DNA from 2 places in the Acinetobacter sp. CAU_H_56 genome. Region 1 is predicted to be linked to the other one. Evidence: riboswitches for the same ligand, from Rfam matches in the RefSeq annotation. Region 1 holds a riboswitch; the other holds the start of a gene.

The links. A riboswitch is a leader RNA that binds a small molecule or an ion and turns the genes downstream of it on or off. The one in region 1 is predicted to bind cobalamin.
Region 2: another riboswitch for cobalamin. It lies ahead of AC4MCC_RS11875 (TonB-dependent receptor plug domain-containing protein); the one in region 1 lies ahead of AC4MCC_RS04335 (TonB-dependent receptor domain-containing protein).

The regions. Positions count from the first base shown of each region.
Region 1 covers NZ_CM178654.1:871,482-880,935, reverse strand. Annotated here, with positions in the region: gene AC4MCC_RS04350 (methylenetetrahydrofolate reductase C-terminal domain-containing protein) at 1-1,095, opposite strand, end outside; gene AC4MCC_RS04345 (hypothetical protein) at 1,205-1,498, opposite strand; gene AC4MCC_RS04340 (5-methyltetrahydropteroyltriglutamate--homocysteine S-methyltransferase) at 1,658-2,791, opposite strand; gene AC4MCC_RS04335 (TonB-dependent receptor domain-containing protein) at 3,137-4,945, opposite strand; cobalamin riboswitch at 5,073-5,214, opposite strand; gene AC4MCC_RS04330 (SMI1/KNR4 family protein) at 5,973-6,380, opposite strand; gene AC4MCC_RS04325 (HNH/ENDO VII family nuclease) at 6,377-6,985, opposite strand; gene AC4MCC_RS04320 (ATP-binding protein) at 7,000-9,454, opposite strand, start outside.
Region 2 covers NZ_CM178654.1:2,506,964-2,516,417, reverse strand. Annotated here, with positions in the region: gene AC4MCC_RS11910 (amino acid permease) at 1-185, shown strand, start outside; gene AC4MCC_RS11905 (GNAT family N-acetyltransferase) at 366-833, opposite strand; gene AC4MCC_RS11900 (MmcQ/YjbR family DNA-binding protein) at 849-1,223, opposite strand; gene AC4MCC_RS11895 (protein adenylyltransferase SelO) at 1,300-2,745, opposite strand; gene AC4MCC_RS11890 (acyl-CoA desaturase) at 2,884-4,050, opposite strand; gene AC4MCC_RS11885 (glycerophosphodiester phosphodiesterase) at 4,475-5,188, opposite strand; gene AC4MCC_RS11880 (cob(I)yrinic acid a,c-diamide adenosyltransferase) at 5,334-5,918, opposite strand; gene AC4MCC_RS11875 (TonB-dependent receptor plug domain-containing protein) at 6,014-7,837, opposite strand; cobalamin riboswitch at 7,876-8,087, opposite strand; gene AC4MCC_RS11870 (phosphoribosylanthranilate isomerase) at 8,231-8,875, shown strand; gene trpB (tryptophan synthase subunit beta) at 8,856-9,454, shown strand, end outside.

The sequences.
Region 1 (9,454 bases):
TTCAGTTTTCAGTAATGCTTTTGCAGCAGGTGTATGCTCCCAAAATGAGGCTTTAAAAATAAAGCGTCCGATACCCTTGGCAATTTTGGACTCAAACAATGCCTCATGCATGAAATGTAGTTGCTGATATTTAATCAACTGACTGGATGTCGGCTGACGGGAGTAATAAGGCAATTCTGGCATGAACTCTTTTCCAGTCTTCACTTGCCATAATGAATTCCAGAGAGCTTCAAGTGCATTCAAATCCAGATGCCGATATTGTTCTATATAGCTTTCCAAAAGCATCTGCTCTTCAGGCTTGTAACAGGCTGAAAGGTGAACTCCGGCAAACCCAAGATGTTTACACATCAGGATCTGTAAAGCACAGCGTAAATGAACCCGATCACTCAACCCATCCTGTTTTTCCTGAGCCAACACCCCTAACATATAGGGTGTAATCACAATACCAGCGACTTTATTTTTCACCATAAAATTGGCACGAGCAAAACTCAGCGGCATAACACAAGCAAGTATTTTTTGTTGGTAATGATGACGATTTAAAAAAGCCTTTACTTGTTTTAAAGCATCCATGTCATACCCTAATTGGGTAATAATAAAATCTGCGCCTGCCTTCATCTTTTTGTGTAGTTTTAGATATTGTGCGTCACGCTCAGCTTCAGCATATTTGAACGGGTTAAAGGCCACACCTAGATGAAATCCACCACGGCGCTTGGCTACCATCACGGCATTCACCGATTCTAGATATCGGGTACGTCCAGATTCATCCCCCCCATAACTGTGCTCTTTGAGCTTATCGCCTGTCAGCAATAAAAGATTCTTAATATTGGCTGATTTGGCTTGATCTAAAAATAATTCAAAATCCTGAATATCTCGATCTTTCCCAGAAAAATGCAGAACTTTATCGCTCGATTTTGAATAATGCTGACTAGCCTCAAGCGGTGCCATATCATGGTCTGAATGGACACGGTCAGCAATTGCAATAAAAGCTGAGAAACCCGCAATATCTTGTGCTACATGTTGAGTTTTAGATGAAGTCAAATATTCAACTAAAATACAAAATTTATAATGTTCTAAGTGTTGAAAAAAATTAAGCATGTCCCTTGATTAACCAAATATCCTAAAGCTAAAACATTATTTAAAATTCAGGAAAGAACATGTCATTGTAGATAAATACAATTTGAATGTTCTCTCCTGTTCACATTCTTTATTTTCTTTTAGCTGAGCTGATTTTAATTTGACGCCTAAGCGTATTAATTTTTTGCTCAAGTAGCTGAATGATCAGATCAGAACCGCTTATCCAATTGTCATGATCCTGAAATTTCACATCATCTTTTAGAGCCGTTTCTGATTGAGCACCATTTGTATTTTTTCTAGATATCTCGAAACCTAGAATACTACTTTCCGTAGAACGTATTACCTTTAACACACTAAAATCAATTGGGTTATTGGTATTTGTCATTCGACATACTCGACCAATAAACTCTTTATCCTTTAACATCTTTACTCTCAAACCACTGGATAACTTACTTAAAACTTTTAAACATACTGATTAATTTGAATATCTTGCAAAAGGATTAATTAAAGCATTTACAGTTATTACCAAGGCAATAATACGCATACTTTGACTGATCACTTTTACAAGACGTCAATGATGAAATTAAGGCCAGAACTTTTTTGCGACCTTATTCATTAACTTAATTTTTTCCCACTGGGTATCATAGGAAATTTTGTTGCCCTCTTCCGTTGAAGCAAAACCGCTCTGTAAACACAGCCCTAATTGCTCAATGGGTAAAAATTGAGTTGCGTCATGGATACGCTGTGAAATGTCATCTTCACTTTCCACATACTCTTTTTTCGAAGAGACTAAGCCCAAAAATACTTCTGTTTGTGTGCCTTTGAGTAGCGCAATAGGTTCAAATCCACCTGCCCGATCTGTATCAAATTCCAATAAGTAACGATCGATATTGGTCAACTGTTTGAAAATATATGTAGAGATAAAGTGATAATCACCTTGATACAACCAGCTCGAACTAAAGTTGCCACGGTCAATATGCAACGATATAAATAAATCTTCTGGTTTATCTTTGAGTGCAAGATTGAGTATTTCTACACCTAGCATTGCTAAGTCATGATCTGACATACCAGAAGTGATTTCAGTTGCTCTATATTCTTCATCACTTAAATAGGCCCAAAACTCATCATTCAGTTGTAAATATCGACAACCTTCTTGGTAAAGCGCTTGAATTGCTTCTCGATAAGATTGCCCAATATCTGCAATATAGTCATTGATACGATCTGCATAGAACCGATTGTTTCTTAAGTGTGGAAAAAGCAACATAGTTGGACTTGGTATGCAATATTTAGCAGTTGCAAAACCTTCAATTGCTTTATGTAGATAACGATAATGAATCAGACTTGTATGTTCTTCTGACCAAGCAATTTTCCCTGTGACACGGATATCAGTCGGTTTACTGATCGCATCTTTATATTTCAATCCATCACGTACTTTGTAGCTTTCTATGCCTTGCAATTGCTCAAGAAAATCGAAATGCCACCAAGTACGGCGAAAATCACCGTCTGTCATAACGGTACAGTCTAGATCAAGCTGAATATCAATCAGATTGTCAATTTCTGCATCTTCAACTTGTCTTAAAGTTTCCTCATAAATCACTCGATCAGCAAAATCGTAACGTGCTTTTTTGAGTTTCAACGCTCTTAAAAAACTACCGATATGTTCCACTTTATTATTCGCATATTGAGCCTTCGCTTTAAGAGATGTATTACTTTGCATAAATAAACCAAATGAAAAATGACTTCTGAAAAGCACATTTTGTAAAAAATAAAATTGTCGTTGATGGATATACTTCCCAACGGAAAAAGATGTCTTTCCAGTATTTTGTAGCTATGAATGAAAAACCAGACGACAAATCGTCTGGCTTTCAGGTGCATTACATTCAAAATGGGAGTATTGAAGGTATAACAACAAGACTGTAATGGTGTTTTCTTAGGTAAGTTTGGATAGAATCCAACCATAAAAAAACCAACAATAACAATGAATTAAATCTATTACCACATAAGCTTTGACTGAAGAATTTTCACGTATAAATGAAGTTCCCTAAGTTTCCAATACGAATTATTATTTCATCGCATAACGCAAGGTCACCCAAGCAGTACGACCATCTTGACGATAAACATCACCGGTCCAAGAGTTGTTGGTGTAATACTCTTTATCAAACATATTTGCTAATTTAGCTTGTACACTAAATTCAGGTGTTACTTGGTACGCTACACGCACATCCGCGATTGCAAAACCTGCTAATTTTGCTGTGTTTAGTGCATCTGTATAACGCTTTTCTTCTGCATGTACCGAGCCACCAATTGTCCAATCTTCAACTTTATAATCGAGACTCGCATTAAATAATTGTGCAGGCTTAAATGTTAGTTGTTTACCTTTAGCATTTGGATTTTGATTCTCCGGATCTTGGTAGGTATAGTTTACATTCCATGATAAAGCATCAAAATTTTGCCCCAGACCGAGTTCAATACCTTTAATTTTTGCTTGTCCGTTATTTTGGTTGGCAATCAGGTTATCAATTTTGTTTACAAAACCAATAAGTTCCCAATCTAATAACTGCGAGCCTTTGAATCCAATTTCAATATTTTCAGATTCTTCAGGTTCTAAATTTGGATTCGCGTAACCAGGATAGTAAAGATCATTAAATGTTGGTGAACGGAAAGCCGTTCCATAAGACATATAAGCATTATAGTAATCATTAAATTGATAACCTAAAGCAATATTTCCTGTCGTATGCTGTCCAAATTGCTCATTATCATCCGAACGTAAAGCAGCTTGTAAATTTACCGCATTAAATTGACCGATATATTGTGCAAACAAACCAATGTTATTACGTTCTTTTTCATCATAGTCGGTTGAACTGGTTACTTTATCATTTAGATAATCCACACCTGCTACCAAGCTATGATTTTTATTAAATTCAATCGTGTTTAACCATGAAACAGTTTGTTTTTCTGTATCAAACTTACCGGTTGTTTTATTTGAATCGAAAGTCTCGTACTTATCTTGGCTAATGCCAACATTGAATTTACTTGTCCAAATATCATTTGGAGTAAACGTTAAGCCAGCACCATATACATTCTGTTGAATCTCATTTTCAGGATTCACTCCACCATCATACTCAGCTTCCCCTTGAACATGTAAAGCATTGACATCTATAGCGAAGAGTTTGTTGAATTGATGACCCGCTTTTAAGGATGCAGAAACATTCTCATAGCCATCTTTATCTTCTTCGGTTTTTGACGTAAGAACATCTAGACCTTGCGTTTTTAGGCCAGCTAAACTCGCACTCACCCAGGTATTCTCTTTACGGATATCAACACCTACATTCGCATCATAAGTTTCGTGTGATCCATATTTTAATGATGCGTAAGGTTTAATACCGTCTGCAGTACCTTTACGTGTATAAATTTGAATAACGCCGCCTACAGCTTCAGAACCGTACAAACTAGAACGTGGGCCACGAACAACTTCGATACGCTCAATTTGATCAATTGGTAGATGTTCAATTGCTGTTTGACCAGTTGTTGCTGATGCTAGTTTTTGCCCATCAACCATAACCAATACAGCATTGGAATTTGTACCGCGAATTGAAAGACCCGTTGTCTGACCTAATCCACCTGTATTGACATAACTAATACTAGGAATCGTACGTAATAAATCTTGTAAAGAGCTAAACTGTTTACGTTCAATTTCTTCACGTTCAATCACTGTTACAGCAGCTAACGTATCAGTATTTGCTTGCTCAACCAAGTTAGCAACGACATTAATTTTAGGAAGTTGGAAAACAGTTTTTTCTGCTGCCATTGCCATAGACAATGGAGATAAGACTAACAAACCACCTAAAGCGGTTGTATATATTTGATTCATGGTATACCCCAAAATTTCGCACCGCCCGTGCGAATATAAATGTGAAGCACGCGGACGGATTTTGGGTAAGCAATACCAACTCAATATAATTGAAGTATGCAATCCCTTCTTTAACGCCCGCCGCATTAGTTAGGTTATGCAACAGGCCGGTCTCCGGACTTAAGGGTTAAACCTATTCACCGTTGCGGGGGCAGTGTTAGCTTACACATACGTGTACTAACTTCCCAGTTTCACTTCTCTATGGAAGCACCTGAAGCAGATGCAAAGCCTAAGACTATGTCCTTGCTAAGTCAAACGCTTTCTGATTATTCGTATTACTCTCATAAAGCTAAATTTTCTAAGGAATATAGGAAGTAATAATATTTAAGGTCAACTTAACCTCCATATCTAATTAAAAGATGTCTACAAAATTGGTGGCTATTCACCTTGACCGAACCAAACGTATACATTATTTCTAATCATCATTTTCCTCTTGTAAGCATTAATTTTGTTAAATCGTTGAGTGTTAACATCAGTGATGCGAATTGGATTCCAAACGCGAGTATCGATACAGGATTGTAAAAGTCTATCTTGCTCACCAGGCCTAAACCCAAAGCGAGCGATGCGAACCTCGAAAAAACTATTGTGGTCTGAATGACCAATATAAAAATACTATACATATGTTTTCGAAATAGAGAAAGCTTATGTAACCACTTTTTAAATATCTTTCTAGCCTTTTTGATTATTGAATCAATCAAAAGGAATATCTGTTTTGAGTAATGCTTGCACCTCTTGACTATAACTCAAAAATCATAGGTTCCTGCCCTAAATTTAATCAGTTATGTTTGGGGTTCAGGGGGTCGCCCCTGACAAGCCCTGTTGCGTACCAAAAAGTAATCCGTAGGATTGATTTTTGTAGCTACAGGTAGGCTTGCTTAAGGATAATGCTACTTTTACTACTGTCTATAAGGGACAATCAATTCAGTTTGAATATTTAGATCATTTAAATTGTACTAACTCACATCTTTTATGACAGTTACCAATTTTTTCATGCTTTCACTTGATTTAAAGTATTTAATAAATACTGTTCCAAATCTTGACTTAATTGACCCACTAATCCATCTTTTGTCCATTCCAAAACAGATCCTGTTTCTATGTCATATATAGAATAGTGACCATCACCAAGGTCTAGAAGAGGCAATGCTTTTTTCGGATAAGTATCATTTTCCTTTAATAGACTATAGATTTTAATGACATTCAAGTGTGAATTCGGATTAACTCCTAATCCATAAAATTCCAAATATTCAAATTCTAATTGCCCACAAATTTGTAAATAAGATAAATAATCTGTGTCAAAATCAAGTTTTAAAATCTGCTGTGCTTGAAGAATTTGCTCTTCACTAACTGAAATAACATCAATAGCATTTGACTTAATAAAATCTTTTAAAATATTCATGTGATTGCTCTTTCCTGTTTTATTTCTGCTGCACGTGCTTTCCAATGATCTGCACGCTCCTTATTAAAATCGGGACGACTAATTTCAGACTCTTTTGATTCGTGTAATATGTTGTAATTACCATCTGCAATATGTTCTTTCTTAGTCAATTCAGCTAAAGGAGCATCCATTTTTTGACCAATATGATGCAACTCAAAGGGTTGACCATCTTTATCTAAAGGTGACAATCCCTTTTCCATACGTTCTAGGTTTGTTCTGCCACGATCATCAATTTGCTCATAATCTATATCAGAGCGAACTAAGCATTCCCTACCATTAATTTCTTTTGATTCTAGCCCAGCCTCATTATAAATATCCGCCTCCTCTTCAGAGCGAATAGCTTCTAATGTTTTCTCACCGTATCCTTCATTTCTTAGATTCTCTTTGCCTTCATCCGATAATTCAGTCAGATGCATCTTATTTTGTAGATAAGATGGTCGATCTAACTGTCCTATATCATAGAAAACTTTCTGGTCCATAGCTGAATCTTTATACCAGGTGTTCTCCAATGCACTACTTTCACTTATTTTCTCTAGAGTAGAAGCCAATACTGAAATTAATTCCATAATTTTCTCTTTTATCAAGAAACATTTTGTTTATTTACATGTTCTACCCATGTCTGATAAGCTTTTAAATAACCACTATCAATACAAGTTAGATATTTCAAACAGGCCTGCTTGATTTGATTTTTAATAATAAAATCTTCATTAAAGATCAATTCATTTAATTTTTCGTCAAAATCTTTTATATCCACTGATATTTTTAATAATGTTTCTAGTTTATTCTCTAAATTTAATATTCTTACAATATATTCACTAATTTTAGCAAAGTTCTTAATACTCAATTGTAAATTAGCATCTTTACATCCTTGTAAAAGCTGTCCAAGCTCAATTCTCATTACCGTATCTGAAATAATGACTAGATTTTCTAGAAGGAAATCTAGATTAGGTTGTCGGTAATCTGAAGGCAAGCGTTCACCGATAAATAATAAAAAGAGCAATATCTCTTGTTCAATTTGCTTTTTAGTTAAAATATTTTCAAATGACCTTTCAAAATAAAATTTAGAATGATCCGAGTTAAAATAATTAATTTTACATAATATTGGTTCTAACCAATGACTTTGATGAACAATGGCAACGCCTTGGGGTAATTTAGAAATCTCAGCTAATTGTTCATCTTTTAGAGAAATAGAACTTCCTACCACTTGGCGATCTTGCTCTTCAGGAAGCCTCAAAATAATTTTAGTATTTGTATTCTTAATTGCAGAAATATCTAATGCATTCGGTGATTGGTCAACTAAGATAAAACCCTGACCGTAAGTTCGCATTTCAGCAATAGAATCACTGAGCATTTCAACTGACTTTCCAACTAAACTATTGGATTCTGTAGATTGGCCAATACTTGTACGCTTTAACAAGTGATGGGCTTCTTCTAATATCGTAATGTGCCTTAAATCTGAATTCATTTCTAAATTTTGGCTCGTACGATATTCATTCAACTTCATCACTAATATACCCATGATAAGCGATTTTGTTTCTGCTGAAGCTACACGACTTAAGTCAACGATGACATTCTGATCAAATAAAATGGAATTATCTATCTCATTTGATGTGAATAATTGTGCACTTAATCCATCCGTCAAAGACATAATACGAGTTTCTAGCGAACCAATATAATTACCTTTTACTTCTTCAGAATAAGCAGAATCTTCAATAATCTCTTTCAGTGTCAATGACACATCAGTGAAGGTCGGAAAGATTTGCTGTCTATGTATATTCTCTGATAAATCTAAATTCCAACCTACCCGTTGATAAGCCAATAAAATTGCTTTTTTCAAAACAATTGGCATCGCGGCATACATTGGCCAACATACATTAAAAATTTCAACTAAATAATCTACATGTTCTAAGACATGAATATCCTCTGGAAAACTAAATGGATTTAATTTCAATAAATCAGTATGTTTCGGATTAGTCCCATAGACAGAAACATCTGAATAATTACCAAACACATGTTTATATTCTCCTTTTACAGGTTCAATCACTAAAAAAGGAATCTGCCGCTGGCGTAAGTTTTTTAAAATTGTATATAAAGTATTACTTTTACCTGATCCTGTTGATCCACATACCAATGTATGTTGCGTTAATTGCTTATTTTCTAAGAACACAGGTTGATTAGAATCTTTCCACAAATGACGCAATACTCCTAAATCAATCGCATTTTCATTAAACGCTTTAATATCACTTAGATACTGAATTGATCGTCCAAAAGGTACTGTTTCAACAACACTTACACTAGATGTAGAGTGATGAGGTAGGTTTAATGTTAACGCTATTTCCTTGGTAGACAATAAACTCGTCGGGCTTAAAAATGGTATTTGTACATTTAATTGCGTGGATACTTTTAATTGTGGATGTTGTAAATTTTTTAAGTATTTTAAGATTAATGATTTATCCTCACTAGTCCAAGTAGTTATAGTAGATGCTTCCGAATTCGAATCATCACCTTTCATTAAACCATAATAAATACTACCTAAAGTATGAGAAACGGTAGGTGTTTCACCTATAAAGTAAGCAGCGAAATTCCACCCGCCATAAGATTCGACATCATCGAGTCTTGCTAAATTTTGGTCGATTTTATTGAGAATTTGTTGTACAGATTTATTTTGAAATTCTATAGTACTCTGTCGATTTGTGCCGTATGTCGTACCCTTGCTTGTACTTTTCGTTGATGTATTAGCTGTTGAACTTGTATTTGTACTAGTTTTTCCTTCTGAAAGATTCTCAGACTCTGTATAGCTAGTTCCTTTTGTTTGAGATGAACTTTCACTGTCAGATCCTAATAGACTTCCTGCAAGGCCTCCAACTACTCCACCCACTGCCCCACCTATAAGCACTCCAGCAGGGCCAGCTATAGCTGTACCAACTCCCATACCAATACCAGCCCCAGCACTAGCTACAGCTCCCCCTTTATTTCGGGAAGAAGATGAACCTTGTTGTGAACTTTCATTTACCCCATTTGAAATACTAGTTCCT
Region 2 (9,454 bases), 1.4 Mb from region 1:
AGGGGATTCAAACCAAATTTCCAGCAATCTTTGCGCCGTTTAGCAACTATTTTGTTTTAGCTTTTATGCTGATGATTTTATACATCATGTGGACACAAGGCTTTATGTTGTCAGTGTTAATGTTGCCGGTGTGGATTGCGGTGTTGTTTGGCGTGTTTAAGTTTCTGAATAAAAGGAATGCTTAAGCCTAAAATCTCCAATCAGAAGAAGCCCGACCAGAAATGATTGGGCTTTTTTCATATTGTCGCAATATCTAAAGCTTTTAGATGAGTTAAGGTTTATTTTGATCTTAGTGGCAGAATATACTGAATACAGTCTTTAAGGTCATTTCCCAATAAAGGAAAGATGGTCCAAGCACGAAGCAGTTACTGTTTATGAAAACCTGTTTTTTCTAATACTTGTCTTGACGCTAAATGTTCAGTAGCACAAAAGGTTTCAATTTTATTGAGTTTTTTAGTCTGTTTTAAAAATTGGATTACCGAAGTCATCGCTTCACACATAAAACCTTGTCCCTGATAAGGAGTTCCAAGCCCGAAGTGAATTTCCCCAATGTCATGCCTTTGTATAAAGATCAAAATACCTATGGGTTGCTGAGTTAAATGATCTGCAATAATCCACATAAACTCAGGATCTGAGTTTTCCCACTTTTGCCTTGCCCAGTTTTCTATAGTTTGTCGAGTTTGAGTTTGGTTCTGATGTGGATGTCTTTGCAAATATTTTGAAGCTGCTAGATCGCTGAAATAGTTTTGAAATAAATTGATTTCATCACCACAGTGGTAGGAGCGGAGAATTAAACGCTTTGTCCTTAATGTTATTGGCTTGATCTTAGTCATCGGTGGTATCTGCACTTATTTTTCTAATGTTCGTAATAATTCAATTCGTACTTTTTCTGCTTTCTTTAATTTCGATATTACTAATTCATAAGAATTCTGTACTAGGTCCTCAACCAGAGATTCATCCAGTTCATTATTTTCATACACTGAAATCCAGTGCTGTTTATTCATATGCCAGCCTGTATGGATGTAAGAGTAAATATCTTGCAGCATAGCACCATAATCAGGCGCTATTTTTAAATTAATGACAGCTTTGCCTTGAAGATAGAACTGAAGCATAAAGACTTTATCTAGCACTTTGAATACATCACAACCTTCACCGAAAGGCTGAGTCACAGTGACTTCAGGTAAACTTATCGCTATCTGTGCTGAGATTTGATGTAAGGTCATAAGTTATGAATAAATCAAAATAAAACTGTGGATAATGCTTAAATTATCCACAGTTTTTCATTGCCTTGTGAATAAATTAAGATGAACAACTCACCATGACTTCAGGCACGTCACTCGGCAATGGCCCTAGATCTTCAGGGTTTTCCATATTTGGCTGTTTTAAATAAGGCTGACTCAATAATTTAAACAGGCGGTCGACTTCGGAAAAGTCATCCCGCTCAGCCAGTTCAATTGCTTTTTGTGCCATATGATTGCGCAGGATATAGTGTGGATTGACGAGTTGCATGGCAACATCTAATTCTTCAATATCCTGATGTTCGCGGATCGCTTCATATTGAGTCAGGAATGCTTCAAACTGACGGCGATCCAAACAATCATCCTTGATTGCTTCATATTCATGATTTTGCAGACGAATAAAGCTTTGCGTATAGTCGAGTTGCTCGCTTTGCAAGATTCTGAGAAAAGCCATAGCGCAGTCAAAGCTGTCTTTGTGAAAACTCGGTAAGCCCATTTTCTGGTTTAGGCCATACTTATAATGTTCCAGGAAGGTCGGTTCATAATGTTCCAGACATTGAGCCAGATCCTGTTTCCATTGTTCTTCATCATAGTTTTCAGGACATAATGGAATCAGGTTATTCAGCCACATCCACAAGTTCCAGTGGCCGATACTTGGTTGCTGCTGATAAGTATAGCGACCCTGATAATCCGAGTGGTTATTAATCCAGTTGGGACGGAACCGCTCCATAAACCCATACGGGCCAAAGTCTAGTGTTGAACCGGTAATATTCAGGTTGTCAGTGTTCATGACACCATGAGCAAATCCAACTAGTTGCCATTTGGCAATCATCACTGCCGTGCGCTGAATCACTTGAGTAGCAAATGCCAGAATAGGCTGTTCTGCTTGCAGACATTGCGGATAATGCCATTCCATACATTTTTGTGTGAATACAGGCAATAGGTCTGGCTGATACTGATTGATCCATTCAAAATGTCCAAACCGGATATGACAGTCAGACGTCCGTAATAGCATCGCGCCCGGTTCCAGTTTTTCACGCTGTACGCCTTGAGCGGAAGAGGTAAAGCCAACCGCATTACTGGATTCTACACCTAGTGCATTTAAGCCATGTCCGGCCAGATATTCCCGAATCACCGAGCGTAACACCGCACGACCATCTCCCATACGTGAATAAGGCGTTGCACCAGCACCTTTTAAATGCAGGTCAATGGTCTGGTTATCTTTATCCAGAATCTGGGCGATCAGTAGACCACGTCCATCACCCAATTGACCCGCCCATTGACCAAACTGATGGCCAGCATAAACCATGGCCAAAGGTTCAAACTCAGTAAAGGTTTTTTGACCACTACAGATTTCGACCCATTGTGCTTTATCTTCTTCAGACCATTGCAGTTGCTCAGCAAGTGCAGCATTAAAATGTCCCGCTTTAGCACCTTTTAAAGGCAGTGGGGGCTGATGATGATAAAGGCGAGAAGGGAGAGTTTGATATCGGGAATTAAAATACATGGCAGTTAAAATACTTAGGCAATAGAAGCAATATAACAAAGATCTTTGTTTAAAACTGTTGTAAAAGGAAAGTATAAGTAAGACGAGTAGAAATAAAAAAAGCCCCTGATTTCAGGAGCTTTTTTGAGAATCTAAATCTTATTGAGAGACAGGCGCTTTTTTCAAATTACGTACTAACAGATTCAGTGTTTCACGATGATGGGAAAGACGCTGTTCAACCAGCTGGAATTCAACTTTAAGTTTGTCATCCATCTGGTGAATCTTTTCTGCCACAGCAGCCTTTTTCACCTGAATTTCCTGTTCTTTCAGTTTGGCCCAGTCATTCAATGTTTGAGTAAAGGCTTCATATTCCTGAGCAATCTTACTTTTTACATTGATAATGTCTTCATTGACATTATGACCATATACCGCCAGATCCTGCTCAGCATATTTAAACTTCATTGCCAGTTCAGCTTTTTTGATATTAAAGCTTGGAATACGGCGCAGATTTTTAGCCAGACCCAGTTTAGAGCAAGTCCAGATTAACCATTTAGTTGGGTCATATTGCCACCATTTTACGCCATTACGATAATCGTACTGGAAGATGTGATGATAGTTATGATAACCCTCACCCCAAGTTGCAATCGCTAACCAGAAGTTGTCACGTGCAGTGTTTTCATCCGTATAAGGACGTGAACCCCACATATGGCAGAGTGAGTTGATGAAGAAGGTCACGTGATGGCTCAGGATCAAACGAACCAGACCACCCAATAATAATACACCCCAGACATCGCCTACAGCCCAGCCAATTGGCAATAGAATCGCAGCATGTACTGCAATGACTAGAGGCACATAGTATTTGTGCTGGAACATAACGACTTTGTCGTTTTGCAGGTCTGGTGCATTCTTATAGTTTGGCTCTGCAGCAGGGTAGTCACGCAGCATCCAGCCCAAGTGCGCATACCAGAAGCCGTTATTAATTGAATATGGGTCTTTTTCCACGTCATCGACATGACGGTGATGGGTACGGTGACCTGAACCCCAGTACAGAATACTGTTCTGCACCGCAAAGGTACCCATGATCATTAAAATGATTTTTAAAGGTAAAGTCGCTTCATAAGCACGATGTGCCCAAAGACGATGATAGCCCGCTGTAATCCCCAGGCTACTAACGCCGAGCAAAACAAACATACTGATCCAAGCGGCAAGGCTAAAATCATGGTGATACGCATATAACGGAATCGCGATAACAGCTACAATGGGTAAAACTACCAGAGCAAACACAGCGACCCAGTTAATTGGGGCTTGAGGTAGGGGAGCATTCATCTCCAACAGCACTCCTGGAACCTGGGAAGGTATAACAAAAAGCAGAGGCCGCTATTGTTTATTTTAACAGCGGTTAAGTCATTCATATTAGCACGCCCCCTAGAGCATCACTAGCATTATTGTACGGTTGTATTGTACTTATCGGTAACAGAATAAGTAGGATGAAAACTACCATTTTCACGGGCTAGACAGGCTCTGATTTCCGAGTAAATCACTGAGATTTTTGAAGCTTTTAATCAAATTTATTTTCTTAAAATGAGTCAAATGAATGTTCATTTTTTCTACTAGATTGCAGAGAAATAAATTTGTAAGCAAACCCGTAACCCAAAGTTAAACAAGATTACAGACATGCATGCTTCTTTAAATAATTTTTCAAGGCTTAAAGAAAAATAATCTATATATAGAATCTTGCATTTTGGGTCATTTAAAGATGTTGCATCATTAGCTTCGGATAATCGGTAATGAGACCCTGAATACCCCAGTCGCGTAATTCTTTGGCACGATTAACATCATTTACGGTCCAGACGCTGATGGTGAGTTCGGCAGCTTGTGTGGCCTGAATAATATCTTTGTTGGCCAGTTCATTCATCCAGCCAATCTGGCAGCAACCAAGTTCCAAGGCTTGATCAATTGCCTGATATTTCACATCTGTTTCAATCAGAAGGCCGCGTTTTAAACTGGAATTTTGCTGTTGCAAGGCCTGATGGATTTTTGGATCAAAACTGGTGATTACAACTGACCGCTCATAACCCTGTAACTGCTGTTCAAGCTCAAGCGTGATTTTTTCGGCATCGGCCTGGCTCGCTACACTTTTGACTTCAACTTCAATATGGTCAAAGTTGTGAATCACAGTTAAGGTCTGATCCAGCATGGGGGTCGCTTCGACCTTGTTCCATTCTGACCATTTCACTGCGTGGTTATATTGACTGAGATCCTGACGGCTACATTCGTAGAGGGGTTTTTGCAAACCGGTAGTCCGTACAAAGTTATCATCATGCATGATGATGAGGGCATTGTCTTTAAGCTGGCGTACGTCAAATTCAACCGCACGAATCCCGATATCCTGAATATATTGAAAACCGCCTAGTGTATTTTCAGGTGCTTCCCCACGCGCACCGCGATGTCCGATTATGCGCATGCTGCGATAACCTGAAGAAGTGAAGATGAAAACATAATGATGAAGAGTTGTGACAGGAGTATTGCAATATTCTGCGCCTGAAACACTTTGTTGCAAATACTGTTGGCGCAGAATTTTCCGTGCAATTTAATACATTTTAGCGGATTTATTGATCAATAGTCTCGTTGATATTTTTTTGCCATAACACCTCAGAACCACCTTCAACACGTTGCAAGGTGCGTGAAGCCACAAACAGCCAGTCAGATAGGCGATTTAATAGCTGCAGGGAAGTCGCCTGAATATTCTGGTCGCGTGAGTGAACTGACATCACGCTGCGCTCTGCACGACGGCACACGGCACGGGCTTGATGAGCAAAACTGCAAACTAAAGTACCCGCAGGCAAAATAAAATCTTTCAGCATCGGCAAAGCTTCATTCATACGATCGATGTCATTTTCCAGAAAATCAATCGAGACTGGTTGAACCAGGTTAAAGCCAGGGATACACACTTCACCACCCAGATCAAACAGCCAGTGCTGGATCAGGCTTAAAGATTTATCCCAGGTCGCTTTATCCTGAATGCTGCTTGCCGCGATTTGTGCGCGTAAAACCCCAATGATGGCATTTAGCTCATCCACATCACCGAGCGCGGTAATACGCAAGTCGTCTTTGGCAACGCGTGAGCCATCACCCAATCCTGTGGTGCCTGAGTCGCCAGTGCGGGTATAGATCTTACTTAAACGGTGGCCCATATAAGTTCCTTAAATGATTAAATGCTGTCAATAAAAAGAATCATGCCATAGGCATGACATGATTCTCAAAAGTATTTGCTTGGATTTGGGCGAGTTTAATATTTAAAGGTCACACCGGCAGAAGCGAGTCGGCCTTCATCAACATAATAATTATTCCAGTTGTATTCGATCTTATGACGAACATCACCGACATTTTCTATGTTGGTAAATACTTTGACATGTGGGTTGATATTCCAGTAAGCATTTAAATCGACGGTCGCATAGCCCGGATTATGGTCTGAATCACTCCAGCTTTTTGACTTGGAACGGGCAATAAGAGAAGCACTCATCCCATAAATTTCATTTTCCAAACCTGTGGTCAGAGTGAGGGTTTGACGTGGTCGTTTAGCTAACTCAATATTCGTTTTGCTATCTTTAGCTTGTACATACGCAAAAGCAGTATCGATGAACCAATCGTCTTGTTTCCAGTTCCATGCAAGCTCGCCACCACGAAGCGTTGCTTCGCTGATGTTATTTAACTTGCCATCAACTTTTTGGATCATGTTATCCACTTCGTTTTGATACACGGAAAGTGAAATAGATGAGTTTTGAGTGAGGGCCTGGTCGAAGCCAATTTCATAAGACAGACTTTCTTCGGCTTTTAAATTTGGATTTGCAGATTCACCACTGTACAGCTCATTTAAGTTTGGTGAACGAAAAGCTGAACCAATATTCGTATAGACGCTGAGTTGAGGTGATATTGCATAACGTGCAGCAGCTTGCCCTACAGTATGAGAGCCATATTTCTCGTTATCTTCAACACGGATGCCGAGTTGAGTATTGAGTTTATCTGATTGATATTGATGCTGTGTGTAATATCCTTGAGAGGAAACATCACCTTTGTAGGCAACTCCATAAGAAAGAACATCACCATCAAGATTGCTATGCGTTGTCCCTAGTAAAATATGATGCTGATCATTTAGATTGAGTTTGGCATACAATTCTGCTTCTTGAGTAGTGCTATATGAATAATCGACCTGACCTAGATAATTCGTAGCATTTTGATCTAATTGATCGTCAAACTGGGATAAGCGAGCATTGAGTTCTAATTGTGAGCCTAGGTTAATTCGTCCTCTCAGGTTAACCATTTCATTTTCAAAATCTTGTGAAGTGAGGCTACCTGCATTGTAATCACTTGTGCCTTTATTTTGGCTGTAATCGAGAGATAAGCCATATTGGTCTTTGTGGACGCCAAATTTTGTGCTGAAACCTTTTTGGTCAAAGGAGTAATTTTCATCTTCATCATCTAGAACAGATTTTCCGTCAGTTTCCAGGCGTTGACCACGGATTTGGGCATAAAAACCATCTTCAGCTAAATCGGCACCCACGAGTGATTTGTAAGTTTTATTCTCGCCAATTTCACCTGTTATAAATGCACCTGATTGTTCAGGTGTTTTAGAAATCATATGAATGACGCCGCCAATGGCATCTGTACCATATAAAACTGATGCTGGACCCTTCAGAATTTCAATTTGCTTGATATCGGTAGTATCAATAAAAGGGAGAGAAGCTGAACTGCTTAAAGCAGTATTCAATCGCATGCCATCACGCAGAACGAGTGTATGTGACGAGCTTGTGCCTCGCATAAAAATAGAGGATTGTTGTCCATAACCGCCTAGTTGAGCGACGTTTAAAGCAGCCTCTTTTTTCAATAAGTTTGGCAATGAAGCAATAGAGGATTGCTCAAGAGTCGCAGGTTCAATCACTGAAATTCGCGCAGGTACATTTTCAATGTTTTCTGCAGAGCGAGTTGCCGTGACTACAATGGTATCTAAAGAGGCTTTTGCAACTTTTTGCTCGGCGGCATGAACAGATGAAGTAAAACCCAACGCAAGTGCGATCGCACCTACCAAGGCAGTAGGTTGAAATGGAATAGACATGAGATGTGCTCCATACATTCACTCCCCGTGAATGATTGAGTTAAAGAACACAACAAGCAGGTATCCGGACTTAAATGCAGTATTGAAACTCATACTTACTTATCCACCTTCCCACATATTGATGCAGTGATGTAAATCCTGAAGATTTATAAAGACAAGCTTTTCATTTTTTACCGTTGCGGGGGCAGTGTTGGATTTGCACCAACTTCCCTAAAGCCTTAAGGCCTTGACTCGTTGCAAATTGTAGCAAGTATAAGGTTTGCTTATGACTTAAACAATCAAGATCAAGAATAATCCGTATGAACTTTACGCAAGATCGATGATTTGCATTACAATGATTCACCCCAATCTTATAGATTACTTGATATCTTGGTAAATCAGAGCCAACACTATATGCGAACCCGTGCCAAAATCTGTGGAATCACCCGAGTTGAAGATGTCCAAGCTGTTGCGAATGCCGGCTGTGATGCCATTGGATTTGTGTTCTATCCACCGAGTCCACGTAGCGTGACTCAGGCACAAGCTGAAGTATTGGCCAAAGCAGTGCCAGCTTATATTCAAGTGGTTGGCTTATTTGTTAATAGTACGGCAGATAAAATCCAGGATATTTTAAAAACTGTTCCGCTGGATATTCTGCAGTTTCATGGTGATGAAAGCCCGGAACAATGTCAGGTTATCGCAAAGCAGGTTGGGCGTCGCTGGTATAAAGCGATTCAGGTCAAACCTGATCTGGACGTAGTTGCTGAAATTCAACGTTATCAGACAGCAGGGGCCAGCGCAGTACTGTTAGACGCTTGGCATCCTGATTTAAAAGGTGGCACCGGACACAGCTTTGACTGGAGCACCTTTCCTCAATTAGATATTCCCTTGATCCTGGCTGGGGGCTTAAACCCGGACAATATCGAGCAGGCAATTCACACCACACAGGCTTATGCTGTTGATGTTAGTGGTGGTGTCGAATCCGCAAAAGGTATAAAAGACCAACAACTCATAGAACGCTTTATGCAAGGAGTCCATCGTGGATCAGCAAAGTACTAATCACAACAAGCCCGTGATTGACTATACCCAATTCCCGGATGAGCGTGGACATTTCGGTATCCATGGCGGGCGTTTTGTGTCAGAAACTCTGATGGCGGCTTTACAAGATCTGGAAAAGCTTTATTTCCGCATGAAAGATGATGAACAGTTTCTGGCAGAATTCGACCGTGATCTAGCCTACTATGTAGGTCGTCCTAGTCCTTTATATCATGCTGAACGATGGTCAAAAGAGTTGGGTGGCGCACAAATTTACTTGAAGCGTGAAGACCTGAACCATACCGGCTCGCATAAGGTAAATAATACGATTGGTCAGGCTTTGCTGGCGAAATTGTCGGGTAAAAAACGTATTATTGCGGAAACCGGGGCAGGTCAGCACGGGGTTGCGACAGCAACCATCGCAGCACGTTTGGGTCTGGAATGCGTCGTGTATATGGGTGCCGATGACGTGAAGCGTCAGGCGATGAACGTGTATCGCATGCGTCTGCTCGGTGCCACTGTCGTGCCGGTACAAAGTGGCTCTAAAACACTGAAAGATGCCATGAATGAAGCGATGCGTGACTGGGTTACTAACGTTGACTC